DNA from 3 places in the Halomonas mongoliensis genome. Region 2 is predicted to be linked to each of the others. Evidence: predicted binding sites of a transcription regulator. Region 2 holds the regulator's gene; each other region holds the start of a gene.
What was found. Region 2 encodes FNR, which switches genes on or off when oxygen is low (the NO sensors DNR and NnrR bind a similar motif). Its sites were predicted from a motif close to TTGATNTANATCAA; they were not measured.
Positions count from the first base shown of each region.

Region 1: ubiT (ubiquinone anaerobic biosynthesis accessory factor UbiT) is a predicted target of FNR. The motif match lies at 3,747-3,760, and genes of this name have one in related genera.
Region 3: ACRYRV_RS11465 (ferredoxin reductase family protein) is a predicted target of FNR. The motif match lies at 4,812-4,825, and genes of this name have one in related genera.

Region 1 covers NZ_CP199288.1:1,839,742-1,849,144, reverse strand. Annotated here, with positions in the region: gene ACRYRV_RS08710 (anaerobic ribonucleoside-triphosphate reductase activating protein) at 1-123, shown strand, start outside; gene ACRYRV_RS08705 (ribonucleoside-diphosphate reductase) at 240-992, opposite strand; gene ACRYRV_RS08700 (adenosylcobalamin-dependent ribonucleoside-diphosphate reductase) at 1,044-3,155, opposite strand; gene ubiT (ubiquinone anaerobic biosynthesis accessory factor UbiT) at 3,195-3,668, opposite strand; gene hemN (oxygen-independent coproporphyrinogen III oxidase) at 3,965-5,350, opposite strand; gene ACRYRV_RS08685 (NnrS family protein) at 5,417-6,595, opposite strand; gene ACRYRV_RS08680 (YbaN family protein) at 6,671-7,081, shown strand; gene ACRYRV_RS08675 (Rrf2 family transcriptional regulator) at 7,143-7,631, shown strand; gene ACRYRV_RS08670 (c-type cytochrome) at 7,771-8,082, shown strand; gene ACRYRV_RS08665 (nitrous oxide reductase accessory protein NosL) at 8,173-8,700, opposite strand; gene ACRYRV_RS08660 (ABC transporter permease subunit) at 8,716-9,403, opposite strand, start outside.
Region 2 covers NZ_CP199288.1:1,103,109-1,112,511, forward strand. Annotated here, with positions in the region: gene ACRYRV_RS05120 (heavy metal translocating P-type ATPase) at 1-2,234, shown strand, start outside; gene ccoS (cbb3-type cytochrome oxidase assembly protein CcoS) at 2,231-2,479, shown strand; gene ACRYRV_RS05130 (sulfite exporter TauE/SafE family protein) at 2,479-3,177, shown strand; gene hemN (oxygen-independent coproporphyrinogen III oxidase) at 3,336-4,661, shown strand; gene fnr (fumarate/nitrate reduction transcriptional regulator Fnr) at 4,758-5,501, shown strand; gene ttcA (tRNA 2-thiocytidine(32) synthetase TtcA) at 5,616-6,545, opposite strand; gene ACRYRV_RS05150 (3'-5' exonuclease) at 6,638-7,264, opposite strand; gene ACRYRV_RS05155 (putative nucleotidyltransferase substrate binding domain-containing protein) at 7,303-9,123, opposite strand.
Region 3 covers NZ_CP199288.1:2,430,190-2,439,592, reverse strand. Annotated here, with positions in the region: gene ACRYRV_RS11485 (transporter substrate-binding domain-containing protein) at 1-531, shown strand, start outside; gene iadA (beta-aspartyl-peptidase) at 549-1,697, shown strand; gene ACRYRV_RS11475 (TraX family protein) at 1,764-2,576, shown strand; gene ACRYRV_RS11470 (cytochrome b5 domain-containing protein) at 2,584-3,438, opposite strand; gene ACRYRV_RS11465 (ferredoxin reductase family protein) at 3,435-4,727, opposite strand; gene ACRYRV_RS11460 (PhoX family protein) at 4,931-6,955, shown strand; gene ACRYRV_RS11455 (5-(carboxyamino)imidazole ribonucleotide synthase) at 7,028-8,152, opposite strand; gene purE (5-(carboxyamino)imidazole ribonucleotide mutase) at 8,181-8,687, opposite strand; gene ACRYRV_RS11445 (TRAP transporter permease) at 8,770-9,403, opposite strand, start outside.

The DNA of each region.
Region 1 (9,403 bases), 740 kb from region 2:
CGGGAGCGCTGCCTCGACCCCGGCTACTGTGAGCCGGTGGAAGAGGCCCCGCCCCGGGAGGCCCTGGAAACCCTGATCAGGCGACTAAAGCGCCACTTCGAGCACCTCGAGCTGCGCGGCTGAGCCCCCGCCTGAAACGCCACCGCCCCGGGCCACTCTCGTGACCCGGGGCGGTGCGTGTACTGCGCTGGTCCGTCAGCGCGAGGAGCCGTGGCGCGCTGACGTCAGCCGCACTACTGTTAGCCGCACTTGGACCAGCCGCAGCCGGAGTAGCAGGTGGGGCAGCCGTCCATCATGATCAGCTCGCCGTTGCACTCGGGGCAGTGGCCCACCACGGTGGGGCCGTCGGCCTTGGCCTGGGCGGCCTCCTGGGCCTTGCGCTCGGCCTGCTCGATCTCCTCGGGAGTGGGCGGCGTCCACAGATGGCCGCTGGCCTGGCGCTGGGCGTAGCGGGCCACCAGCTCCTCCACCGGCACCTGGTTGCCATCCTGGTCGAGGAAGCCGCGGCGGTAGAGGATCTGCTGGATCGACCAGGCGATGGCCGCCACCTCGGAGTCGTGGAACACCGGCTTGCCCCAGCGGTTCATGCCGCAGCGCACCAGGCCCTTGTCCCAGGCCACCTTGCGCAGGTCCGCCACCGCCTGGGTGACGTAGCCGCCCCGGGCGGCCAGGGAGAGGCTGCGCATGGTGGCGGTGATCCACTGGTGCTCGCTGGAGAGCTGGCCGGAGGGGAAGAAGAACTCCACCGGGCGCTCGATCACTACCCGCTTGCCGCCCAGCACGCCCTCCACGGGCATGAAGGAGACCAGCAGGTAGACCTTCTTGCGCCCCTCGGCGCCGACGTAGGAGATCTTCTCCGACACGGCCTCAAGGGTGCCCTCGGGGCGCGAGGGGATGCGCACCGTAAGCGGGTTCTCCTCGGGAAGCGGCGGTTCTTCCACCGCCTTCTTGACGCTGTAGGAAACGATCTTGGACGAAATTTCGACGGCCATCAGGGGGCTCCTCCGGTAAGTTTTACGTTGACGCTAGCGTGACAGCAGGCATTACCACTTGCCATAGGTGCCTTCCTTAAGCGCGTCATAGAGGTTGGCCGCATTGTGCTCCTCGCCGTCGTAGATCACCTTCTCGTCACCGGCAAGTTCGATGGTCTCGCCGTTCTCCAGCTCGAACACATAGGTGGTGTTCTTGAGATCGTCCTCGCGCACCAGCACGCCCTGGAAGGCCTCCGGGTTGAAGCGGAAGGTGGTGCAGCCCTTGAGCTTGCTGGCGTAGGCGTCCAGGTAGAGGTCCTTGAACTCCTCGAAGGGGAACTCGGTGGGCACGTTCACCGTCTTGGAGATCGCCGAGTCGACCCATGCCTGGGCGGCGGCCTGCACCGCCACGTGCTGCTTGGGGCTCACCGAATCGGCGGTGATGAAGTAGTCCGGCAGGTCGCTCTCCACGGCGTCGGCGGCGATGAAGTGGCGGTAGGCCGCCAGCTCGAAGGAGACCACCTCCACCTGCTCCTTGGTCTTCTTGCCCGACTGGATCACGTTGCGGAAGTAGCGGTGCGAGAACGACGGCTCGATGCCGTTGGAGGCGTTGTTGCCCAGCGACAGGGAGATGGTGCCGGTGGGGGCGATGGAGCTGTGGTGGGTGAAGCGCGCGCCGTGCTCGGCGAGCTGGGCCACCAGTTCCGGCGCCACCTCGGCGACCTTCTGCATATAGCGGCTGTAGCGGGCGTGCAGGATGCGGCCCGGCACCTTGTCGCCGACCTCGTAGCCGTCCTTCTTGAGCTCCGGGCGCTCGCGCATCATCTTCGGGGTGATCTCGTAGTCCTCGGCCAGCGCCGGGGCCATGCCCTTCTCCCGGGAGAGCTCCAGCGCCTGCTTCCAGCCCTCCACGGCCAGGTTGCGGCTCACCTCCTCGGTGAAGGCCAGCGACTCCGGCGAGCCGTAGGGGATCTTGAGCATGGTCAGGGTGGAGCCCAGGCCCAGGAAGCCCATGCCGTGGCGGCGCTTGGCCTCGATCTCACGGCGCTGGCCCTCCAGGGGCAGGCCGCTGATCTCCACCACGTTGTCGAGCATGCGGGTAAAGATCCCCACCACCTGACGGTAGCGCTCCCAGTCGAAGCGCGGCTTCTTGCCGAAGGGGTCGATGACGAAACGGGTCAGGTTCACCGAGCCCAGCAGGCAGGCGCCCTCCGGGGGCAGCGGCTGCTCGCCGCAGGGGTTGGTGGCGCGGATCTCCTCGCAGAACCAGTTGTTATTCATCCGGTTGACCTGGTCGATCAGGATGAAGCCCGGCTCGGCGAAGTCATAGGTGGAGCTCATGATGGTGTCCCACAGCTCGCGCGCCTTGATCACCTCGACGATGCGGCAGGCCACGCGGCCCTCGGCGTCGACGGTGTAGCCCTCCTCGATCACCGGCCAGTCGCGGTAGATCAGCTCGCTCTCCTCGACGTCGTCCTTCTCGCCGGCGTGGAGCGGGAAGGCCAGGGGCCAGTCGGCGTCCTGCTTCACCGCCTCCATGAACTCGTCGGTGATCAGCAGGCTGAGGTTGAACTGGCGCAGGCGGCCCGCCTCGCGCTTGGCCTCGATAAACTGGCGCACGTCGGGGTGGCCGACGTCGAAGGTGCCCATCTGGGCGCCGCGGCGGCCGCCGGCGGAGGCCACCGTGAAGCACATCTTGTCGTAGATATCCATGAACGCCAGGGGGCCGTTGGTGCCGGCCCCGGCGCCGAACACGAAGGCGCCCTTGTGGCGCAGGGTCGAGAAGTCGTAGCCGATGCCGCAGCCCGCCTTGAGGGTCATGCCAGCGTCCACCACGGAGTCGAGGATATCGTGCATGGAGTCGCGGATGGTGCGCGACACCGTGCAGTTGATCAGGCTCACCGCCGGCTTGTAGGCCTCGGCGCCGGCGTTGGACATGATCCGCCCGGCGGGGATGGCGCCGTTCTCCAGCGCCCAGCGGAACTTGGGCAGCCACTCGTCGGCCTGCTTGCCCTCCACCGCGGCCAGGGCCCGCGCCACCCGCTCCCAGGTCGCCGCCACGTCCTTGTCCACGGGCTTGCCGTGGCGGTCCTTGAGGCGGTACTTGGCGTCCCAGATGTCACGTGACGGGCCCTGCAGGGGGACCTCGCTGGATGACTTCACGGCCTTGGTGGAAGTACTCATGCGGATGGCTCCGGAGAATTCGGTGATAAGAAGGTTAGGTCAGCGCCGCACCAGGCGCTCGAGGCGCACCAGCAGCTCGCCGAAGGGCCCCTGGGCCAGCCCCTCCTCACGACCATCGAGGAGGTTCTTGACCATCAGGCCCAGCTCGGTATCGCCCTCGATCAGCAGGCGACGCTGGAAGAACAGGGCGTCGGGATCCTCGCGCCGGGTGGCCAGGCAAAGAAACTCTCGCCAGCCGCCGCGAATGGTGGCCTCGCCGGGCTCGGCGCACACCCTCAGGCGCTCGCCTTCGAGGGTCAGGGTCAACGCCAGGCCGAGGTCCTCGATGGCCAGGGTGATGCGACGCCCCTCCAGGGCATCGAACTCCCCCTCGGCCAGGGGCTCGGCGAAGGTGCGGTTGAGCACGGGCTCCACCAGCCGGCGCTTGACGGCGATCGGCACGCGGGGATCCACGGCGCGGATCAGGCGGTCGGGAGCGGGAAGACGCGGCAGGGTCGGTAACGGCAGGGACATGATACAGCTCTCCTGATGACTACAGCGCGGACAGGGCCGCCGAACCGCTTATCCTGGGCCGAAATCCCCGGGCCTGCACTGATATGCATCAATGGCGGCGCAGACCCGCCGACCCGACGGCCGCCTACCATATATAGACCATAACCTGCCGGCAAGCCCCATATCTGGTGCAGCCACGGCAGCATCATGACCCTTTTTCATTTGACAGCGGAAACCACCGGAACGGCGGGCCTGGGAGACGAGTACGCCGCCCGCGTCATGGACGGGGCGGCGTCATTGTCATCGGCCAGGGGGCATCAGACGGTGCGCGAATAGCGCCCCTGGCTCTTCGCCAGATAGGCATCGAAGGCCATGGCGGCGTTGCGCATCATCAGACGACCGGCGGGCAGCACCTCGATCTCGCCCTCGCGGATCGCCAGCAGGCCGTCGTCGGCCATCTCCTGCAGCTGCGCCAGGGCGTCGGCGAAGTAGTCGCGGAAGACGATGCCGTGCTCGCGCTCGATGGCGGCGAAGTCGATGCGGTTGTGGCACATCAGGGCGTTGATCACGTCCCGGCGCAGCCGGTCGTCGTCGCTGAGGCGGTAGCCGCGGAACACCGCCAGCTGCCCCTCGCCCAGGCGGTGCTGGTACTGGGCGGTCTCCTTGACGTTCTGGCTGTAGGTATCGCCCACCTTGCCGATGGAGGTGATGCCGAGGCCGATCATGTCGCAGTCGGCGTGGGTGGAGTAGCCCTGGAAGTTGCGCTGCAGGGTACCGTTCTCCCGGGCCAGGGTCAGCTCGTCGTCGGGCAGGGCGAAGTGGTCCATGCCGATATAGACGTAGCCGGCGGCGGTCAGGCGGCGGATGGTGAGCTCGAGCAGCTCGAGCTTGCGCTCCGGCGGCGGCATGTCCTCGGGGCGGATCAGGCGCTGGGCCTTGAACAGCTCCGGCAGGTGGGCATAGCTGTAGGTGGCGATGCGGTCCGGGCGCAGGGCGATGATCTTGTCGAGGGTGGTATCGAAGCTGGCCACCGTCTGCAGCGGCAGGCCGTAGATCAGGTCGACGCTCACCGATTCGAAGCCGGCCTCCCGGGCGGCATGCACCAGTGAGACGACATCCTCCTCGCTCTGCACGCGGTTGACGGCCTTCTGCACGTCGAGATCGAAGTCCTGCACCCCGAAGCTCAGGCGGTTGAAGCCCAGGTCATGGAGCTCGTGGATCTGCTCGGGAGTCACGGTGCGCGGGTCCACCTCCAGGGAGAACTCGCGCTCGGCGGGCGGCGCGAAGTGGAAGGCCTCGTCCAGCGCCGCCATCAGCTCGGCGAGCTGGGCGTTGCTCAGGTAGGTGGGAGTGCCGCCACCCAAGTGGAGCTGGGTCATGCGCCGGGACTCGTCGAAGAGCGCGCCCTGCACGCGGATCTCCTGCTTGAGCCATTCGAGGTACTCGGCGGCACGCTCGGTGTTGTGGGTGATGATCTTGTTGCAGGCGCAGTAGTAGCAGAGGCTCTTGCAGAAGGGGATATGCACATAGACCGACAGCGGCTTGGGCGTCTCGGCCCGGTTGCTGCGCTCGGCGGCAGCGCGGTAGTCATCCTCGGCGAAGGCCGCATGGAACTGGGGCGCCGTAGGGTAGGAGGTGTAGCGCGGCCCGGGGCGGTCATACTTCTCCACCAGGGGGCGATCGAACAGCAGGGTGTCTTGCATCGTGAAACAGCCTCTTGAACCGGAGGGCGGCGCTGCCGGCGCCGCCGTATGGGCAGAGTATGCCATTCAGGGGTCCGTGCGTCGGTACCCTTCTCGAGGTAGCTGACCTGGATCAAGCCTGCGGCGCACCGTGCGGCGACGCCAGTGAAGCAGCCGCCAGGCGGCCAGCAGCCAGGCCAGGCTCCAGGCAAGTGCCGAGCCCCACAGCAGCGGCAGCCACCCCTCCCCGGCGTCCAGCGCCAGCAGGCGCAGCACCGCAGCCAGGGAGAAGAGCAGCGCCAGGGGCAGCAGCAGCGGCTCCGCCTCGGGGCGCCCCTTGGCGCGCAGGATCGCCTGGCGCAGCATGATGCCGGAGGCCAGGGCGCCCAGCGCGCCGATGGTAAAGGCGTGCAGGGTGGCACTGGCGTGGGGCTGCTGCCACCAGGCTCGGGCCAGCAGCAGCAGACCCACTCCCAGCCAGGCATAGCCCAGCATCAGCCCCAGCAGGTCGGGGCGCTGCCGGCAGGCCCAGGGCCGCCAGCGCCATAGCCGCAGCAGCACCAGCAGCCCGGCCGCCAGCACCAGGCTCGCCGCCAGCGGCCGCAGGGGCGGCCACAGCATCAGCAGCGGCGTCGTTCCCAGCAGCACGATCAGCGCCGCCTCGATGGAGGGCTGGACGCCGGCACCGGCCTGGCGGCGGCTCGCCATCAGGTAGCCATTCACCGCCGGCGCCAGGACCCGCCCGCCCATGAAGGTCATCAGCAGCACCAGCCACAGCACCCCCTGGTGCATCACCAGGGCCGTGGTGGGCATGCGCCCCAGGTAGCGCCAGACCAGGGTGACCAGGGCCAGCAGGCAGAGCAGCCCCAGCAGCGGCGACAGCACCCGGTTGCGCCAGCGCTTGGCAGCGATAAAGCGCGGCACCAGGCGCCAGCCGAGCAGCAGCACGAAGGCCCCATCGGCCAGGATCACCGGCAGGGCGACGGGCCACAGCAGTCCGCCCAGGCGTGCCGTCAGCCAGAGGCCGCCCAGCAGCCAGAGCCAGCGCTGGTTGAGCGGTCCCAGCAGGTAGCCGGCGATCACCGCCAGGGCGAAGCCGAAGAGCAGCTCGCGACCGTGTGCCGCAGGGGAGGCCAGCAGCGCCACGCCTGCTGGGTGATAGAGTGACAGCAGGGAGAGCGGCACCAGCAGGGCCCCGTGCAGGGCCGCCAGCGGGAAGAACAGATGCCAGGCCGGCACCGTCGCCGCCTGCGAAGGGTTGAGCATGATAGTCTTTGCACCACTCCTTAACATTCATGTAAAATACTTCTTAATGTGCGCCACCGCCACCCGGAGGTTCCCATGACGCGCCTGGTTTCACGCCTCGCCTGGAGCAGCCTGGCCTATGGCTGTGTGGGCCTGGGCACGGCGGGACTGGTGGTGCCGCTGCTGCCCACGACGCCTTTCCTGCTGGTCGCCGCCTGGGCGGCCCCCAAGGGCTCGCCGCGGCTGGCTCGCTGGCTGCATGAACACCCCCGGCTGGGCCCGACGCTGAACGCCTGGCGGGAGCAGCGGGCCGTACCGCGAAGCGCCAAGCGGCTGGCCCTGCTGCTGCTCGCGGCCAGCTGGCTGGTGCTGTGGCTCGGCGGGGCCCCCCTGCCGGTGCTGGCGCTCACGGCCCTGCTGTTCTGCGGCGTGGCGACCTTCCTGCTGACGCGACCCGATGTCGCAGGACGTGGAACCTTATCCCACGACAGGGGCCGGATGTTATGATGATAGTGATTTGCATCATAAGCTTTGATTAACATCAAGTATCGAGGTCGCCGCAACGCCCATGCACCTGACCCGCTTTACCGACTACTCCCTGCGCGTTCTCATCTTTCTCGCGGTCAAGGGGGAGGAGCGCTCCACCATCAACGAGATCGCGGAACGCTTCGAGATCTCCCGCAACCATCTGATGAAGGTGGTCCAGGAGCTCAGCCACAAGGGCTATATCACCGCCATTCGCGGCAAGAATGGCGGCCTGCTGCTCAAGAAGGCCCCTGAGGAGATCCGCCTCGGGCGGCTGGTACGCGATACCGAGAACGACCTGGAACTGGTGGAGTGCTTCGGTGACAGCAACGAGTGCCGGATCACGCCGGCCTGCCAGCTCAAGCCGATTCTTGCCGAGGCGCTGCGGGCCTTTATCGCCGTACTCGACAAGTACACCCTGGCCGATATGCTGGGCCCCCAGCAGCCGCAGCTGGCCCAGCTGCTCAGCATCGAGCCCCTTAAGAAGGACAGGGACAGCAACGACCCCCTCGAGCCGCCCCTGGCACTCTGAGGCAGCGCCCGGGCACCGCCATGACATAAGTCATGGCGACAATGTGAAGCTTGCGTCATCATCGCTGACATCTGACCGTCGGAGGCAAGGCTGACCTCCGATTTCTTGAATATAGAAAGATGCATTCTGGAGATCTGTTATGAAGCGACTGGCATCCCTGGCCCTGACCGGCGTCGCCGCCCTGACCCTGTCCGCCGCCGCCCAGGCCGAGCCCGATGGCGAGGCGATCTACAACCAGGCCTGCATGGCCTGCCACATGACCGGAGCCGCCGGCGCGCCCATCAAGGGCAACGAGGGGCACTGGGCGGAGCGCCTCGAGAAAGGCATGGACGAACTCTACGCCAACTCAATCAACGGTATCGGCGCCATGCCACCCCGCGGCGGCTTTACCAACCTCAGCGACGAGGAGGTGAAGGCGGCGGTGGACTTCATGCTGGAGCCGGTGCTCTAACCCGCACGGCTCGCCCCAGACGCAAGTGCCCCCGGCAGCCTGACTGCCGGGGGCGCTGCGTTTCAGGGCCGGGCAGCCGCCCGGCGCTATCTACATCATCCGCTCGATATGCGCCCGGGCCAAGTCGTTGAGCACCTGGACGTCGATCTCATCAAAGCGCAGCAGCCGCCCCTCATGCTCGGCCATGAAGGCCCTAGCATCCTCCTCGCGGCCGAAGGAGGCCAGGGTCGGCCCCATGGCCCCCATCACCGGATGCTCCGTCACATAGACCGCCACCTCGGCGTCGATAAAGGCGTCGTCCGAGGGGTGATCCCAGTCGGTGATGCCCATGTCGTGGACATAGGCCTTGCGCAGCAGGGGCACCGAGTCGGGCTGCAGCAGCCAGACGAACATGTCCGAGGTGGAGCAGAAGGTCAGCAGCCGCCCGTTGCGCAGGCAGGCCTGGGCCTTGGGGCCAGGGTAGTGGCTGATGAACATCCCGCAAACCGCACACTCGTCGTCGTCCCGGAAGGGGCGCGGCTCGCAGGCCGCGGCCACCTCCTCCTCGCCGCCGCAGCCGGCCAGCCCCGCCAGGGTGACGCCCCCCACCACGATGATGAACTTCCTGCGTGTCAGCATGTGCCTGTGTCCTGTTCAGATTTCGCGACGACGGAAGATCCACAGCGCCAGCCCCAGGGGCACCGCCACCCAGGCCAGCAGGGCACCGATCAAGAGCGCCGGGTGGAAGGCCGCATCGGCACCGATGGAGGCCAGGCCCGCCTGGGTCCGCGCCGCCTCGAAGAAGGTGAGGTTGACGATGCGGAAGATATCGGTGGGATTGAGCAGCAGCAGATAGTGGAAGAGCCCCTCGCTGACCTGGCCGCCGGTGCCCACCAGCACGCCCAGCAGCACCAGGTCGAAGACGATGACGAAGAGGAACCACACCACCAGGGCGATGCCCGCCGCCTTGGACTTCTCCGCCACGTTGACGCTGATCAGGTAGGCAAAGCCGATAAAGGCCCAGCCCAGCAGCATCGCCGAGAGGATGAAGAGCGCCAGGGCCGCCACCAGCTCGCCCAGCTGCTCCACGCTGCCCAGGACGGCGATGACGGCACCGGCCACGCCGAAGCCCACCAGGGTGGAGACGCCGAGGATGGCCGCATGGCCCAGGAACTTGCCGGCGAGGATCTCGACTCGACTCATCGGGTAGGTGAGCAGCAGCAGCAGGGTCCCCTGCTCGTCCTCGCCGACGATGCTGTCGTAGGCCAGCATCAGGGCGATCAGCGGTATCAGGAACACCGCCAGGCTCGACAGGCTGACGATGGTGGTCGAGACCCGGGTG
Region 2 (9,403 bases):
TGCAGCGCCAGTTCGTTCACCCCGAGGGCGACGACAGCGGCCGGGTGCACGCCACCCTGGCGGTGGACGGCATCACCTGTGCGGCCTGCGCCTGGCTGATCGAGCACCGGCTCAATGCCATCGAGGGCGTCGACTCCAGCGCCGTCAACCTCAGCCATCACCGGGTGCGGGTGAGCTGGGACCCCGAGGCGGTCAGGCTCTCCCAGCTGCTGGCCGAGATGGCGGCCATCGGCTATCAGGCCCAGCCCTACGAGCCGGACGAGGCCCAGGCGCGCCTGCAGCACGAGGAGCGCATGAACGTGCGCCGGCTGATCATCGCCGCGGTGGGCATGATGCAGGTGATGATGTTCTCCATCCCCATCTACGTGGCCGGCCCCGAGGGCATCAGCGAGGACTTCCACGCCCTCTTCCACTGGCTCTCCTTCGCCCTGACCACCCCGGTGGTCTTCTTCTCGGCGGCCCCCTTCTTTCGCAACGCCGTGCGCGACCTGCGCACCCGGGTGCTGGGCATGGACGTCCCGGTCTCCCTGGCCATCGGCTTCGCCTATACCGCCAGCGGCTATGCGGTGATCACCGGCAAGGGCGAGGTCTACTTCGACTCGGCGGCCATGTTCACCTTCTTCCTGCTCTTCGGACGCTACGTGGAGGCCCGGGCCCGGCGGCGCAGCGGCCACAGCGGCAACGCCATGGCGGGCGCCCTGCCCCTCTCCGCCATTCGCCTCACCGACGAGGGGGAGGAGCGCATCCTGCCGGCCAGCGAGCTCGCCGCCGGCGACCGGGTGCTGGTCAAGCCCGGCCACGGCGTGCCCGCCGACGGCGTCATCGAGGATGGCGAGTCGAGCCTCGACGAGTCCATGCTCACCGGCGAGTACCTGCCGGTCACCCGCCGCCAGGGCGACGTCGTCACCGGCGGCAGCCAGAACATCGAGAGCCCGCTGGTGGTCAGGGTCACCCACGCCGGCCGCGAGGCGCGAGTGGCCGGCATCGTCGACCTCACCGACCGCGCCTTCGCCAGCCGCCCGCGCCTGGCCCAGATGGCGGCGCGCATGGCCCACCTCTTCGTGCTGCGCCTGCTGCTGGTCACCGCCGTGGTCACCATCACCTGGTGGTTCATCGACCCGGCGCGGATGCCCTGGATCATGCTCTCGGTGCTGGTGGTGACCTGTCCCTGCGCCCTGGCGCTCGCCACGCCGACGGCCCTCACCGCCGGCCACGGCCAGCTGCGTCGTCGCGGCGTGCTGGTGACCCGTGCCGACGCCATCGAGGCGCTCTCCCAGGTGGATAGGGTGATCCTCGACAAGACCGGCACCCTGACCACCGGCCGCATGGCCCTGGTGGAGACCCGCGCGCTGGGCGAGCTGGGTGCCGAGCGGGCGCGCACCCTGGCCGCCGCCCTGGAGGCGCGCTCGGAACACCCCATCGCCCGGGCCTTTCAGCCCTTCCGCCTCGCCACCGTGCAGGCCAGCGACGTGGTCAGCCGCACCGGCCAGGGGCTAGAGGGCACCCTGGAGGGGCGCCGCTGGCGGCTCGGCAAGCCTGACTTCGCCGCTCCCGGGGCCAGCCTCGAGGCACCCGGCGAGGGGCCCTGGCTGCTGCTCGCCGAGGAGGGCGAGCCGCGGGCCTGGTTCGCCCTGCAGGACCGCGTTCGCGATGACGCCGCCGCTACCGTGGCCGCCCTCCGGGCGCTGGGGCTGGAGGTGGAGCTGCTCTCCGGTGATACCCCGGAAGCCGCCGGTGAGCTCGCCGGGCGGCTGGGCATCACCACCTGGCGTGGCGGTGCCACCCCCGAGGACAAGCTCGAGCGCATCCGCGAGTGCCAGGCGGCCGGCGAGAAGGTGGCCATGGTGGGCGACGGCATCAACGACGTGCCGGTGCTGGCCGGTGCCGATGTGGCCATCGCCATGAACGGCGCCACCGACCTGGCCCGCACCAGCGCGGACGCCATCCTGCTCAGCCCGCGCCTGTCGCGCATCGTCGAAGCCGTCGAGATCAGTCGCGCCACCCGCCGGGTGATGCGCCAGAACATGGTCTGGTCGGTCTGCTACAACTTCTCGGCCATGCCGCTGGCCGCCGTGGGGCTGGTGCCTCCCTGGCTGGCCGCCATGGGCATGTCGGCCAGCTCCCTGGTGGTGGTGGGCAACGCCCTGCGCCTCAACCGCTTCCGCAGCCGAGCGCTGCCGGAGCAGACACCGCCGCCCGCCCCCTCCCCTGAACCGTATCGGGTGAACGCATGAGCATCCTCTACCTGCTGATTCCGCTGTCGCTGATTCTGCTGGGCCTTGCCGTCTGGGCCTTCTTCTGGGCGGTCAAGCACGACCAGTTCGAGGACCTCGAGGGCCCCGCCCACCGCATCCTCTTCGACGAGGACGAGAACGACCTGCCGCCGGAGGAGCGCCAGCGTCGCCGCGAGGCGCGCGAACGTGCCGCCCGCGAGCGCGCCTCTCGAGAGCGCCAGGACAGCGGCGACGAGGAGCGCTGATGGATCCCACCGGACTCGGCCTGCCGCCGCTGATCGCGGCCTTCGTCTTCGGTCTGCTCGGCGGCGCCCACTGCATCGGCATGTGCGGCGGCATCATGAGCGCCCTGACCTTCGCCGTCCCTCCCAGCATGCGCTCTCCTGCCCGCCTCTCCGGCCTGCTGCTGGGCTACAATCTGGGGCGCATCGGCAGCTACATGGTCGCCGGCGCCCTGGTCGCCGCCCTGGGTACCCTGCTGACCCTGACCCCGACCACCCGGGTCGCGCTGCAGCTCTTTGCCGCGGTCATGCTGATCCTGATGGCGCTCTATATCGCCGACTGGTGGAAGGGGCTGCTGCGGGTCGAGGCCCTGGGCAGGCGCCTGTGGCGCCACCTGGAGCCGGTGGGTCGCCGCCTGATGCCGGTGGTGAAGGTACCCCAGGCCGTGGCGCTCGGCGCCATCTGGGGCTGGCTGCCCTGCGGGCTGGTCTACTCCATGCTGGCCTGGAGCCTGGCCATGGCCGACCCGATGATGGGCGCCGCCCTGATGGGCGCCTTCGGCCTCGGCACCCTGCCGGCCCTGCTAGCCACCGGCCTGGCGGCACGCCAGCTGGGCGGCCTGATCCGCCATCGGGCCACGCGCAGCATCGCGGCCCTCTCCATCATCGCCTTCGCCCTCTGGCAGCTCTGGAGCCTGCTGCCCGCCGGGGCTCACGGCTGATCGACGACTATTCCACGCCGGATTGACACAGCTCAACGCCCCACTCCTCGAGTCGCCCTAGCATGGAGAACACATCCACTCCCGGGAGCGCCTCGATGTCTGTCCCTGCGAAACTCACCGATCGCGCCGGGCCATCATGGGTCACCGGAGACAGCCCCATGTTGCAGCTCCATGACCACGATGGGTCGCACTACCTGACCTACCCGCCTCCCGAGCGGTATAGCGCCGAGGTCGGCCCCGAAGCGCTGGAGCAGGCCCTGCGCGAGCGCGGCGGCGCACGGCCGCTGGCACTCCACGTCCATCTTCCCTTCTGCCGCCAGGCGTGCCGCTTCTGCGCCAGCCAGCGCGTGCCCTCCCGGGATAGCCGCCAGGCCGAACCCTACCTGTCGAGGCTCGACCGCGAGATGGTGCTGGTCAGCCGCCTGCTGAGCGAGAGTCCGCCCGTGGAGCGGCTGCACTGGGGCGGTGGGGCGCCGGCCTTTCTCTCCCTGGACCAGATGGGCGACCTCTTCGACCGCCTCGACGCCCGTTTCGGGCTCTCGGGGGCCCGGGGACGCGACTTCAGCATCGAGATCGACCCCCGCGAGGCGGATGTCTTCACCCTGCGCCACCTCCAGGCCCTGGGCTTCAACCGCCTGAGCCTCGGCGTCCAGGAGTTCGACCTGCGCGTGCAGCGCGCCGTCAACCGCGTGCAGCCCCGGGTGCTGACGGAGTCCCTGGTGGACGAGGCCGAGCGGCTCGGCTTCCGCTCCCTCAACCTCGACCTGATCGTGGGCCTGCCCCTGCAGACGCCCCGGGGCTTCGGAGATACCCTGGAGCAGGTGATCGCCATGGCCCCGGCGCGCATCACCCTGCACCGCTATGCGCACCTGCCCCAGCGCTATCGCCCCCAGCAGGAGATCCGCGTCGAGGAGCTGCCCGACGCGGCGACGCGCCTGGCGATCCTTGGCGAAGCTCGGGGCCGCCTCCAGGCGGCCGGCTATGTGCATATCGGACTCGGTCACTTTGCCCGCCGCGATGACAGCCTGGCCCTGGCCCTGAGCGAAGGCCGGCTGGCCCGGGACCTGCAGGGCTATACCTCCCACCCGCCAGGCGACCAGCTGGGCCTGGGGGTTGCCGCCATCAGCCGGGTCGGCGCCACCCTGACCCGCAACGCCCGGCAGCTGGAGGAGTACGAGGCCGCCCTGGATGCCAGCCGGCTGCCCGTGGCCGGCGGCCTTCGCCCAGGCCCCGAACAGCGGCTGCGCGCCGCCGCCATGGAGGCGCTGGCCTGCCGCCGGGAGCTGGATCTCACCGCCCTTTCCAGGGAGTATGGCTGCAATGCCGGCGTCCTCCTCGCCGACGATCTGCAGCGTCTGGCCCCCTTCTGCGAGGCGGGGCTCCTCGAGCGCCAGGGCGAGCGGCTGCGCCTGACGCCGGACGGCGCATGGGGGCTGACCCGCCTGCTGGCCGCCTTCGACCCCGGCGCCGACCCGACGCCCTGAGTCGGCCGCCGGGGGCTACCTCCTTGGAGGTGGTTTGCCCCGCCTGCTTTATCCTCCATAATGCCTTCCATGATCACGATCAAGGAGAAGGCGGCCATGCCTGACAGTCTGACCGGACGGCGGCGCTCTGTCCTGCACGAAACTCGCTGCCAGACCTGCAGCCTGAGTTCGCTCTGCCTGCCTCTGGCCCTCGAGGTGCAGGACATGGACCAGTTCGACGCCATCATCCGCCGCCGGGCACCGCTCAAGAAGGGCGAGACCCTGTTCCGTCAGGACAACCCCTTCACCAGCGTCTTTGCGGTGCGCTCCGGCAGCCTCAAGCAGGTGACCACCGAGGGGAGCGGCGAGGACCAGCTCACCAACTTCTACCTGCCCAGCGAGCTGGTTGGGCTCGACGGCATCGACGAGGAGCGCTACCCGGGCACCGCGGTGGCGCTGGAGACCACCACCGTCTGCGAGATCCCCTTCGACCGCCTGGATCAGCTGTCGGAGTCGCTGCCGGAGCTGCGCGGCCAGCTCTACCGCAGCATGAGCAAGGAGCTGCGCGATGACCGCCGCATGATGCGGCTGCTGTCGCGCAAGACCGCCGACCAGCGCCTGGCCAGCTTCTTCACCAGCCTCTCCGACCGCTTCCGGCGGCGCGGCTACTCGCCCTACAGCTTCCGCCTCTCCATGTCCCGGGCCGATATCGGCAACTACCTGGGCCTGGCCGTGGAGACGGTCAGCCGCATCCTGGGCCGCTTCCAGAGCCAGGGCCTGGTGGAGGTCTCGGGCCGCGAGGTGCATATCCTCGACCTCGACTCCCTGATCCAGGTCGCCGAGGAGGAAGGGGCCAAGTAGCCCCGGGCCGCCTGGCCTTAACCCCTCACGCAGAACCCCCCATCGGGCGAGTGCCCGATGGGGGGTTCTGGTTTTCGAGTCATGAGTTCCCGAGCCCTGGCGCCGGCGTCAGGGCTACTCGTTCAGCAGTTCGATGCGGCTGGCCTGCCGCCGCGCCTGCGCCTCCTCGAGCCCGACGAAGTCGAACAGCTCGCGGTCGGCCAGCTGGGACGGTGCCACATTGGTGACCGCCTTGAACATGCTCTCCAGGCGCCCGGGGTGTTTCCTCTCCCACTCGGCCAGCATCTCCTTGACCACCTGGCGCTGCAGGTTGGGCTGGGAGCCGCACAGGTTGCAGGGAATGATCGGGAACTCCATCAGCCGCGCATACTCGGCGATATCCGCCTCACGGCAGTAGGCCAGGGGGCGGATCACGATGTTATTGCCGTCATCGGAGAGCAGCTTGGGCGGCATCGCCTTGAGGCTGCCGCCGAAGAAGAGGTTGAGGAACAGCGTCTCGAGGATATCCTCCCGGTGGTGGCCCAGGGCAATCTTGGTGGCGCCGATCTCCTCGGCGAAACCGTAGAGGGAGCCGCGGCGCAGCCGCGAACAGAGCGCACAGGTGGTCTTGCCCTCCGGGGTCTTCTCCTTGACCACCGAGTAGGTATCGCGCTCCAGGATGTGGTACTCGACGCCGAGCGACTCGAGGTAGTCGGGCAGCACCTGCTCGGGGAAGCCGGGCTGCTTCTGGTCGAGGTTGACCGCCACCAGGGAGAAGTTCACCGGTGCATTGCGCTGCAGGCTGCGCAGGATGGAGAGCATGGCATAGCTGTCCTTGCCGCCGGAGAGGCACACCATGACCCGATCCCCTTCATGGATCATCCCGTAGTCGATGATGGCATTGCCGGCCTGGCGGCGCAGGCGCTTCTGGAGCTTGTTGAACTCCCTTTTGCCCCTGGCATCCAGGGCATCGAGGGTCGGCGAGGGGGCCTCGTGATCGGCGGGCACGGCCTGGGAGGCGGCCTCGTCACGCTCACGAGGGTCAAAGATCACGGCGTCTTGCATGGGTCTTGGCGCTGCCAGTGCGGGCGGAAAATGACGGGCGCCATCCTACCACTCCGGGGGCCGCGAGGCGACGCCGCGCCCCCTGCGCTGGGTCAGGAAAAGAGCCGGGCGGCGCTGGCCTCGCGGTCCAGCCGCAGGAACATCAGCGCCGTGGTCACCGCATCGCCCAGGGCGGTATGGCGCCCCATCACCGGGACGTCCAGCAGCGCCGCCACCTTCTCGAAGCGCGGCGTGCTCTCCACCTCCGGATGGAGACGCCGCAGCCGGCGCAGGTAGCTCTGGGCCACGTCGATGGTGGCGTTGGGCAGCTCGAAGCCGAAACGCGGACGCAGCTCGCGGTTGAGGATCGCCAGGTCATACTCCAGGTGCCAGCCCACCAGGGGGCGATTGCCGACGAAGTCGATAAGCCGCTCCAGGGCCTGATCGACGCTCAGCCCTCCGTCCAGGTCGATGCCACGCAGGCCGTGGATGCGGATCGAGTCGCCACACAGCGACGCCGGCCGCGCCAGGCGCAGGTCCAGGGATTCACTGGTCAGCACCCGATCACCGCGCACCTTGACCGCAGCGATGGAGACCAGCTCGGCGCTGCGGGTATCCAGGCCGGTGGTCTCGGTATCGATCACCACCATCTCGTCCCCGGTATAGGGGTGAAAGAGCCAGGCGTAGTCGCCGTTGGCATGCCGCCGCCGATCGGCGGCGCGCCTCAGTGTCTTGAACATCACGGATTCTCCTTGTTGTGGTTGTCGTTCCGTCGGTCTCATGAATACTCGAGATGAAAGCGATGCGAGAGGCGCTGCTTGAAGTCCTTGACGATATGCAGCGCCTCGCGCAGCAGGTCGCGCTCCAGGGAGGAGAGCTCCTGGACGACCACGCGATCGGGGCTGCGCTCCTCATCGCCACCCTCCAGCCGGGCCAGCTGCTGCTTGAGCCGCAGCTCGGTAAACAGCGACAGCGCCTCGCCGAGATCCTCGGCAAAGCGCGGCTCCAGGCGTCCGTCAGCCGCCAGGGCGTCCAGCCGCTCCAGGGTGGAGGTGGGCCGGATCCGCCGCTCCAGGGCCATGACCCGCACCCCGTGGACGATGGGGAAGATGCCGCCCTTCTTGATGTCGATACCGTGCTGGGGGCGCTTGAGGGAGCCGAAGAGGGTCAGCGGCGTGGAGAAGCGCAGGATGGTGCGGGCGAAATAGGAGAGCAGCAGCTCATCGCCGGCGCAGCGCGCGAAGAGCTCATCGCGGACCCGGTCGAGCAGCGCCGGGTTGCCGGCCACGGCGTGGGAGTCGAGCATGATCGCCAGCTTCATCAGGCTGTCGCCATCGCGCTTCTCGGCCCAGCGGGCGATGCGCGCGTGCCACTGCTTCACCGTGCCCACCCACTCGGGGTTGGAGACCATGATATTGCCGGGACAGGGCGGGTAGCCCAGCTCGATCAGGGTCTCGGTCAGCCGCTGCATCTGCTCGGCGCAGTCGGGCCACTCCAGGCCGTCGGCCAGGATCAGGCCGTTGTCCTGGTCGGTCTTGAGAATCTGTTCGCCGCGCCCCTCGCTGCCCATCACCATCAGGCAGCTGTCCCGGTGGTAGCGCTCGTCGACCAGGAAGCCCCAGGCCTTGTTCATGATCCGCCCGTTGAGGGCGGCCAGCAGGCCCATGGCGAAACGCAGCTTGACCCCCTGGGCCATCAGCGCCTTGACCAGCTCGGGGGTACGGCGACTGGCGGCGGCCAGCGCCTCCAGGCTCTCCGCCTGCTCCACCTGCAGGCTGACCACATAGCTGCGGCTCGAGAAGTAGCTCAGCACATCGGTAAGCTCCACCACGCCGACCGCTGCCTCCTTCTCCACCACCACCACCCGCTCCACCTTGTGCCGGGTCATCACCACCAGGGCCTCGAAGAGGTACTGGGCGCGGGTCACGGTGATCAGCTCGGCGCTGCCGATGCCGTCCAGGGCGCTCTCCCGGTCGCGCCCCTCCACTACCAGGGCGTTGAGCAGGTCGGTCTTGGTCACCATGCCGGGGCCGGCGTCGCCCTCCACCAGCAGGCTGTCAGCGTGGCGCTCATTGATGGTGGCGACCGCCTCGGCGATGGTGGTGCTCGCCTTCACCAGCAGCGGCTCGCGCATGCACTCGTCGACCCGGGCCAGCATGAAGCCCGCCATGGTGACGCCCCCTTCGGCACGCTGCTCGGTGAGCAGGTGTGCCTTGTGGGCCAGGGTCTGGCGAAAGAATTCGGCAAAGGGAGGGAAGTCCTCGCAGAGCTCGAGGAACAGCGCCCGCGGGAGCAGGTAGCAGAGGCTCTCCTGCTCGGCGCGAAAGCGGTAGCGGCTCTTGCCGTTGAGGATGCTGATGGCGCCGAACAGGTCGCCGCGGGTGTAGTGGCCGATACGCGCCCGGGCCGCCGGAAGGGTGGTATCCACCTCCGCCACTTCGCCCTTGTGGATAAGAAACAGGTTCTCGCCGGCCTGCCCCGTCTCGAGGATGATCTCATCGCGATCGAAGTAGGCCAGGTCCACGCCCTGGCGAACCCGCTCGCGACCGGCTTCGTCGAGCAGGGTGAACGGCGGTTGGGACAGATCGACCTCGACCATGGCGCAGACCTCGCAGGCGGCTTGCCCCGGGGCGCCCTGCAGCAGCGGCGTCCGAGGCGGGTAGGCAGCTGGGGCGGGAAAGGGGCACGGCTTCATGGCCGCCATCTGGTTGTTGAGTTGTTGTTGGGTAGCAGCGCCCGTCCGGTAACGAAGGGCATCCTCGTGGCCGGCGGGCTGGAAGCAGCATAGCAACCTCTCCTTTCCCCTTATAAGCTAGACGTTGGTCTTCCTCCGGCCTCCTTAGACCATCGTCAAAGGGCCGCGTTGACGCAGCGCAAGA
Region 3 (9,403 bases), 1.3 Mb from region 2:
AACTATGACGGCATCATGTCCTCCATGGCGATCACCGAGGAGCGGGCCCGCCAGGTGCTCTTCTCCGAGCCCTACTACACCACTCCCAGCGCCTGGTTCACCCTGCGCGACCGGGAGATCGATATCACCGACCGCGACAGCCTCGAGGGGCTGGTGGTGGGCGTGCAGCGCGCCACCCTGCAGGACAACTACGTCTCCGAGCTCTACGGTGACCTGGTGGAGATTCGCCGCTACACCAGCGGCGACGACGTGCTTACCGACCTGCGCGCCGGGCGCCTGGACCTGACCTTCCTGGACGCCCCGGTAGCGGAGTCGAGCATGAATCTGGACGCCGAGGACACGCGCTTCCAGCGAATCAGCGACTTCATCAAGGAGCCCGAGCATATCTTCGGCCAGGGCGTTGGCGTGGCCTTCCGCCAGCGTGACCGAGACCTCGCCGAGCGCTTCAACGAGGCGCTGGCCGCCCTCAAGGCCGACGGCACCTACGACGAGATCATGGAGCGCCACTTCAGCTACGACATCAAGCTGTGAACGGTCGGGAGCCCACCATGCTGACCCTGCTCACCAACGCTCGGCTCTACGCCCCGGCGCCCCGGGGCCTCTGCCAGCTGCTGATCGCGGACCGTCGCCTTGCCGCCATCGCCGCCGCCGACGCCCCTGCCCTGGCCTCGGGGCCGACGGTGACGGTGCTCGACCTGGAGGGGCGCCGGGTGATTCCCGGCCTGGTGGATCCGCTGGTCCATGTCACCGGCGGCGGCGGCGAGGGGGGCTTCGGCAGCCGCACCGCCGAGCTCGGCCTGGAAGAGGCCCTGGCCTCCGGCGTCACCACCCTGGTCGGAGCGCTGGGCACCGACGCCGTGACCCGCACCCCGGCGGGGCTGCTCGGCAAGGTTCGCGAGCTGGCCGCCGGCGGGCTGAGCGCCTACTGCTACACCGGCTCCTACCAGCTGCCGCCGGTCACCCTGACCGGCTCGGTGCGCGAGGACATCCTCTTCGTTCCCGAGGTGATCGGCGTGGGCGAGGTGGCGATCAGCGACCACCGCGGCTCCCAGCCCACCACCGCGGAGCTGACCCGGCTCGCCGCCGAGGCGCGCACCGCCGGCATGCTGGCCGGCAAGGGCGGCATCGTCTTCATCCATACCGGCGATGCCCCCACCCACCTGGAGCCCCTGCGGGAGGTGGCGCGCACGAGCGCCATTCCCCTGGCCCAGTTCCTGCCCACCCATATCAACCGCACCCGCGAGCTGTTCGAGGATGGGGTTCGCTTCGCCCGGGAGGGCGGGCGCATCGACTTCACCACCAGCACCACGCCGGCGCTGATCGCCGACGGCGAGGTGCCGGCCGCCGAGGCGGTGGCCCGCGCCCTGCACGCCCGAGTCGACCCCTCGCGGATCACCCTCTCCTCGGACGCCAACGCCTCGCTGCCCCGCTTCGACGCCGAGGGACGCTTCGCGGGGCTCGAGCCCGGGCGCCTGGGGAGCCTGTTCGAGGTGCTGGGAGAGTGCGTGGAGGCACACGGCCTGCCCCTGGAGCGCGCCCTGGGCATGGCCAGCACCCACGCCGCCGACGCCCTGGGCCTGGCCCGCAAGGGGCGTCTCGCCGAGGGCTTCGACGCCGACCTGCTGGTGCTGGCCGACGGCGCCTGGACCATCGACGAGGTGTGGGCCCTGGGGCGACGCGTGCATCGCCGCGGCTGAGGCGGCATCGGAACTCACGGGGAAGATACCTGTCCTCTCGAGGTGGACCCACACCGAGAGGACAGGATGACCTCATACCCCCTCCCCCGTACCGCCGCCGCGGCCGATACCGCCCGCCCCTCCTCCGCCTGGACCGGCTGGGGACAGTGGCTGGCGCTGGCCACCATGACCCTCGACCACCTGACCCGCTACGTGCTGCCCGAGGCGTGGAACCTCGACTGGGCCGGCTCGTCGCTGGGCCGCATCGCCTTCCCGCTGTTCGCGGCCATGGTGGCCTGGCACGGGCTCTTCAATACCCGCAACCCGCTGCGCTACGCCCGCCGCATCCTGGTGATCGGCCTGGTCGCCCAGCTCCCCTTCATGCTGATGCCACGCGCCTCGGACGCCCTGCTACTCAACGTCTGCTTCACCCTGGCGGCGGGGCTGGCCTGGGGTGCCGGGCTGCGCGAGCTGCTCGCCCGCTATCGCAGCGGCGAGCTGGAGAGCCGCTGGCTGGCCCTCGGGGGGCTGGCCTCGCTGACGGTCTGGGTCCTGCTCGGCCACTGGGTCGAGTATGGCCACGAGGGACTGCTGCTGGTGCCGCTCCTGATGCTCGCCATGTACCACCTGCACCGGGCCGGGGAGCCCCTCGCCGAACGCCTGGCGGCGGCCGCCCTGGCCCTGCCGGTGCTGGTGGTGGCCGGGCAGATGAACGCCAGCGACCTGGCCAAGTCCTTCACCGTGGCCACCTGCGTGGCGGCCCTGTGGCTGGCGGCCGGCGCCCATCGCCTGGCGCCGGCGGTGCCCCGGGCGATGCCGCGCCGACTGTGGCTGGCCTGGTACCCGGGCCACTTCGCGCTGATCGCGCTATGGCTGTGGCTCGCCGGCGGGCTCGGCTGACCCGGTCTCAGGGCCAGCTGTAGACGCCGCGGTTCAAGGCGTCGCGGAAGGCGGAGTGGACCTTGTTGCCGCGCAGGGTGGCGCCGCTGTAGCCGTCGATGTCCTCGGCCAGCCGCTCCGGCTCGTAGAGGGCGAAGATGGCGGTCAGCGGCTGGCCCTCGAGGGCCTCGGCGAGCTGCTGGTGCTGCGCCCACACCGGGTAGAGGTCGTCGTCCTCGTCCAGCCGGCGATAGTCCTCGCCGCGGTAGGCCAGATGGCGATAGCTGATGTTGGAGAGCCGGCCATCGCGCAGGTCGAACTGCACGTTGACCTGCATCTCGCCGCCGTCGCCGAACACGCCCCGATAGCGGCCGTCCAGCGGCAGCCCCAGCAGCGCCTGGTGCAGGCGCTCGTCCTCGGCGGGCGAGAGCCGCACCGTGTCGCTGTCGGCTTCGCCTGCCGCCGCCTCGCCTTCCTCGGCCTGAGCCGCCGCCCCAGGTTCGATCGGCTCGCCCTCCTCATCCACCAGCCGGCCGATCAGGTACGCCTCGAGCATCCCCTCGGCCCGCGGGCTGTGGGGTACGCCGGGGCGCTTGTTGTCCCACCCCTCGGTGGACTCCCGACCGCACCACTCAAGGATCACCTCCTCGTCGGTGGGATGGTCGGGCACATAGTCGGTGATGTCGTAGACCCGACCGTGAATCGCCTTCCAGCAGCTCTCGGCGCCGTCGTGCTCGGCGAGCTCCTCGAGGGTGATGGGGTCCAGGGCGTCGTCGTCGGCCGCGTCACGGTCGCTGCTGGAGAGCGCCTGGATCGAGACCAGGGTGGCCAGGCTCGCCACGAAGGCGATGAAAGCGGAGTAGGCGATCTTGTTGATGTTCATAGGAAGTCGAAGACCTCGCTGTGGATGCGTGAGGCGGGGACGCCCTGCTCGACCAGCAGCCGCTGCAGGTGGGCGTTCATGGCGGGCGGGCCGCAGAGGTAGATCTCCCGCTCGGTGAAGTCCGGGCAGTGCTCGCGCAGGAAGGCCTCGTCCAGATGTCCCCGCTCGCGGGAGTAGTGCTGGGTGAAGGTGAACCCCTCGACCCGCCCGGCGATATCTTCCAGCTCCTGCCGGTAGTAGGCCCGGGACTCGTCCTTGGCGAGATAGATCAGCTGCACTTGCCCCGCCACCTCGGCCCCGGCGGCCAGGTCGCGGGCGCCGCCCACGAAGGGGGTGATGCCGATGCCCCCGCCCAGCCAGAGCATGTCGCGTTCGGGAAAGCGCCGCCCGAAGAACTCCCCGTAGGGCCCCTCGATCAGCACCCGGGTCTCGGGCGTCACCCTCTGCAGGGCATGGCTGGCGTCGCCCAGGTCCTTGATACCGATGCGCAGGCGCGAATCCGAGGGCGCCGAGGCGATGGTGTAGGGGTGCTCCTCGCCGCGGCCGTCGGCAAGGGACTCGTCCAGCGGCGAGAGGTAGACGAACTGCCCCGCCTCGTGGCGGATGCCCCCGCCCTCGGGGCGCAGCACCAGTTCCACCACACCCCGGGCCAGGGGCACCACCTCCTCGACGCGATAGGGGTGGCGCCGAGCCGGCGCCACGCCCTTGCGCCAGGCGATGGCGCCGAGCCCGGCGATGCCGAGCAGCCACCAGGGCCAGGCCTCGCCGGCCAGCAGCAGGGCGTGCCAGAGCCCCAGCAGCAGCGCCGCCGCGGAGACCAGATGCAGGCGCTTCCAGCGCTGGTAGTGGGGCTGACCGAAGAAGCCGAAGGTGGGCGCCAGGAAGACCACCATGGCCGCCCAGGCCAGCCAGCCGAGCCAGAGGGCCCCATGGGAGAGAGGCGGGAAGAGGGTCGCCACCGCGGCGTCCAGGGAGGCCGGCACCGCAGCGAGCCCCAGCGCCAGGGCGTGGAGCATCACCAGGATAAAGGCGGCAAAGCCCAGCCAGTGGTGCAGGCGCCAAAGCCGCGCCAGCCCCCCGAAGGGGCGGTCGAAACCCGGCACCCGGCTGCTCACCGCCCCGGCCAGCAGCATCATGGCGAGCCCCAGGATGCCGGCGACCCAGCTGATCCAGGTCAGCCAAAGCTCCGGCGGCCCGCCGAGGCCGCCCAGGCGCGGCAGCGCCACCGCAAGCGGCAGCAGCAGCGCCGCGATCAGGACCATATCGCCCGTTTTCAGCCGTCGTCGCATGCTCCCTCCCCTTTCACCGACTGACTGTCAGTGTCGCCGAAAAGCACCTCTCTTCAAGACTCGAAGTCTGGTGCCACCGAAGGTTTGATCCGGGTCAATAATCCGGCCTGTCACCGAAGTGACTCCATCCGTACACGCTGATGCAACACCGCCGGGGCAAGCTCTCCCACCGAGATACCCATCCTCATCCATGGAGAGCCCCCATGTCCCAGCATCAGTACCCCGGCCACGTCGACGCCGTTCTCGCCGATGGCGACGAGCCCATGAGCAACCCCTCCGCCAACGGCTACTTCGGCGACATCCTCGAGGCACGCATCAGCCGCCGCGCCATGCTGCGCGGCAGCCTCGCCGCCGCCGTGGCCGGCGCCATGGCCACCAGCCTGCCCTTCGGCAGCGCCTTCGCCGCCGGTGGCGCCAGCGCCCCGGCGCCGAGCCTCGGCTTCAAGGCCATTCCGGTCAGCGCCGCCGACAGCGTGGTGGTCCCGGAAGGCTACCGGGTCAGCGCCATCCTGCCCTGGGGCACCCCGATCAGCGGCGACATGCCGGCCTTCTCGCTTGACGCCAGCGGCGAGGCCCAGGGGCACCAGGTGGGCAGCCACCACGACGGCGTGCACTTCTTCCCGCTGGAGGGCAGCTCCCGGGACGGCCTGCTGGTGATGAACCACGAGTACGTGGAGCCGCGCTTCCTGCACGCCGCCGCCGCCGGCCTGGCGCTGGACCGCAACGGCTTCCCCCAGAACGCCGACGGCAGCCGCGACGACGACCAGGTGCTCAAGGAGCTCAACGCCCACGGCGTCAGCGTGGTGCGCATCCGCGAGGACGACAGCGGCCAGTGGCAGGTGGTGGAGGACGCCCGCAACCGCCGCATCACCGGCCTGACCCCGATGCGCCTGGCCGGCCCGGTGGCCGGCACCGAGCATGTGGTGACGAAGTACAGCCCGGACGGCACCATGACCCGCGGCACCCTCAACAACTGCGCCCACGGCGTCACCCCCTGGAACACCTACCTGGCGGCCGAGGAGAACTGGGCCGGCTACTTCGCCAACGCAGACGCCGAGATCGATCGCCGTCAGGCCCGCTACGGCATCCAGACCCGCGACACCGGCCGCTACCAGTGGCACCGGGCGGCGAGCGGTGCCGACCAGTACGTGCGCTTCGACGCCAGCAGCCGCGGCGCCTCTCCCACCGAGGACTACCGCAACGAGCCCCACGCCTTCGGCTGGATGGTGGAGATCGATCCCATGGACCCGGCGGCCACCCCGGTCAAGCGCACCCACCTGGGCCGCTTCGCCCACGAGGGGGTAATCTTCGCCCCGGCGGTGGAGGGCCAGCCGGTGGTGGCCTACTCCGGCGACGACGCCCGCTTCGAGTACATCTACAAGTTCGTCTCCGCCCGCCCCTACCACGCCGCCACTGCCGACGGCTCCCTGCTCGACGAGGGCACCCTCTACGTGGCCAGGTTCCACGAGGATGGCCGCGGCGAGTGGCTCGCCCTGGCCCCGGGCGAGAACGGCCTCACCCCGGAGAACGGCTTCGCGGATCTCGCCGATATCCTGGTCAACACCCGCGCCGCCGCCGACCAGGCCGGCGCCACGAGGATGGATCGCCCCGAGTGGGGCGCGGTGGACCCGGCCACCGGCCAGGTCTACTTCACCCTGACCAACAACACCCGCCGCGAGGCGGGCGACGAGCACGCCGCCAACCCCCGCGCCGAGAACCACTTCGGGCATATCATCCGCTGGCAGGAAGAGGGCAGCCACGCCGGCACCCGCTTCGCCTGGGACCTCTTCGTGCTGGCCGGCGACGGCGACGACAGTCGCGATCTCGCCGGCGAGCCCCTGGGCCAGGAGGCGATCTTCGCCAGCCCCGACGGCCTGTGGATCGACGCCGACCGCCGGGTGTGGATCCAGACCGACATCAGCGAGTCGGTGATGAACACCGGTATCTTCGAGGTGTTCGGCAACAACCAGATGCTGGCGGCCAACCCCGAGACCGGCGAGATTCGCCGCTTCCTCACCGGCCCCGTGGGCCAGGAGATCACCGGCGTGGTGACCACCCCGGACCAGCGCACCATGTTCGTCAACGTCCAGCACCCGGGCGCCACCACCTCGGCCGAGGCCTTCGCCGCGGGGGAGCTTTTGAGCCACTGGCCGGAGGGCGGCAGCGCCATCCCGCGCTCGGCGACCCTGGTCATTACCCGGGAGGACGGCGGCATCATCGGCGCCTGACGGTCAGCTCCCCGAAACGCAGCGGCCCCGCCAGATGGCGGGGCCGCTTGCGTTGCCGATGGGGAGAGCCGCTCAGTCGGCCTGCTCGAAGCTGAAGCGGGGCTCGGGGGCCTCGGGCAGCAGGGCCGCGCAGGCGCGCACCCGCTCCATCAGCGCCTCGTGGGTCGGCGCCACCAGGTTGACGTGGGCCAGCTTGCGCCCGGGGCGCTCGCTCTTGTCGTAGCGGTGCAGGTGGGCGTCCGGCAGGGCGAGGATCGCCGCCGGGTCACCCTCGCGGCCGATCACGTTGACCATGCAGGTGGGCATCCGCGCCGCGGTATCGCCCAGCGGCAGGCCCTGGATGGCCCGCAGGTGGTTCTCGAACTGGCTGGTCACCGCGCCGTCCATGGTCCAGTGGCCGGAGTTGTGCACCCGGGGCGCCATCTCGTTGGCCAGGAGGCTGCCGTCGGCGCACTGAAAGAGCTCCAGGGTCAGCACCCCCACGTAGTCGAGCTCGTCGAGCAGCGCGCGGATATAGCCGTCGGCGGTCTGCTGCACGCTGTCGTCCAGGTCCGGCAGGGGCGCCACGGAGTAGCGCAGGATGCCGTCCACGTGCTGGTTCTCGGCCATGGGGTAGAAGACCACCTCGCCGTCGCGGCCGCGCACGGCGATGATCGACACCTCCCGCACGAACTCCACGAAGGACTCCACGATCAGCTTCGGATGGTTGATCGAGCGCCAGGCCTGGGCCGCCTCCGCGGGGTCGCGAATCACCGCCTGCCCCTTGCCGTCATAGCCCTCGGTGACCGACTTGGCCACCACCGGACAGCCCAGCTCCCGGGCCGCGGCCTCGAGCTCGTCGGCGTGCTCCACCAGGCGGTAGGCCGGGGTGGGGATGCCCAGGCGGTCGAACAGCGCCTTCTCCTCGGCGCGGTTCTGACAGACGCGAATCGCCTCGCTGGAGGGATAGACCGGCTTCACCTCCTCGATGGCCTGGACCAGGGAGACCGGCAGGTGCTCGAACTCGTAGGTGACGAGATCCACCTTCGCCAGGAAATCGTCGAGCAGATGGTGCTGGTCGGTATGGATCAGGACCTCACCGATCCCGGCGCTGGGGTGACCGGTGGTATCCAGGAAGGTGAAGCGGTTGGCCAGGGGGTAGCCGGCCAGGGCCAGCATGCGGCCGAGCTGGCCGGCACCCAGGACGCCGATATTCATGGTTGCCTCCTTCATTCGTCTCTCCGGCTCAGGCCTGGGGACGGGGATCGGGGTTATCGAGCACCGTCTGTGTCTGCTCGGCGCGAAACGCCTCCACCGCGGCACGTACGGCCTCATCCTGCAGGCCGACGATCTGGGCGGCCAGCAGCCCGGCATTGGTGGCGCCGGCCTTGCCGATGGCCAGGGTGCCCACGGCGATGCCGCCAGGCATCTGCACGATGGAGAGCAGCGAATCCAGGCCCTTGAGCGCCTTGGACTCCACCGGCACCCCGAGCACCGGCAGGGCAGTCTGGGAGGCCACCATGCCCGGCAGATGGGCCGCGCCGCCGGCGCCGGCCACGATTACCTGAAGGCCCCGCTCGGCGGCGGATTTGGCGTAGTCGAAGAGCAGGTCCGGCGTGCGGTGGGCGGAGACCACGCGGGTCTCGAAGGGCACGCCCAGGCGCTCGAGCATCGCCACGGCGTGCTCCATCACCGGCCAGTCAGACTTCGACCCCATGATCACGCCAACCTTCGGCGACTGTTCGGACTGCATCGATGCTCCTCGGCGACTGCCTGTTCAGGATAGAGAGTGCGGGAAGGAAAGCCGCACATTCTAGCCGTGCGGCCCTCCCCCGTCACCTTGACCGGCTGGACAGCGCCCCCTCCCGCCGGCTGGCCAGCCAGTTGGCACCGATGGCCAGGAGCATCACCGCCACCCCGGCGGCCTCTACCAGGAAGTTCGGCCAGAACACCGCCACGATGGCGCCGGCGATGGCCAGCCGCGGGAGCCAGGACATCCGCGTGAACAGATACCCCTCCAGCGCCGCGGCGAAGGCCCCCAGGGCGAGGATCGCGATCAGGCCGTTCCAGGCCACCACCGCCCAGGGGCCGCCCACGATGATCTCCGGATTGAAGACCATGAACAGCGGGATCAGGTAGAGCCCCTTGGCGAACTTCCAGGCCTGGAAGCCGGTCTCCATGGGCCTGGAGCCGGCGATGGCCGCCCCGGCGAAGCCCGCCAGGGCGATGGGCGGCGTGACGTTGGAGTCCTGGGAGTACCAGAACACCACCAGGTGGGCGATCAGCAGCGGGATGCCGAACTCGGCGGTAAGCGCCGGGCCCACCAGCACGATCAGCACGATATAGCTGGCGGTGACCGGTAGCCCCATGCCCAGCACCAGGCTGGCCAGCAGCACCAGCAGCAGCGCCAGCACGATATTGCCGCCGGAGAAGGCCAGCATCATGGCGGAGAACTTCAGCCCCAGGCCG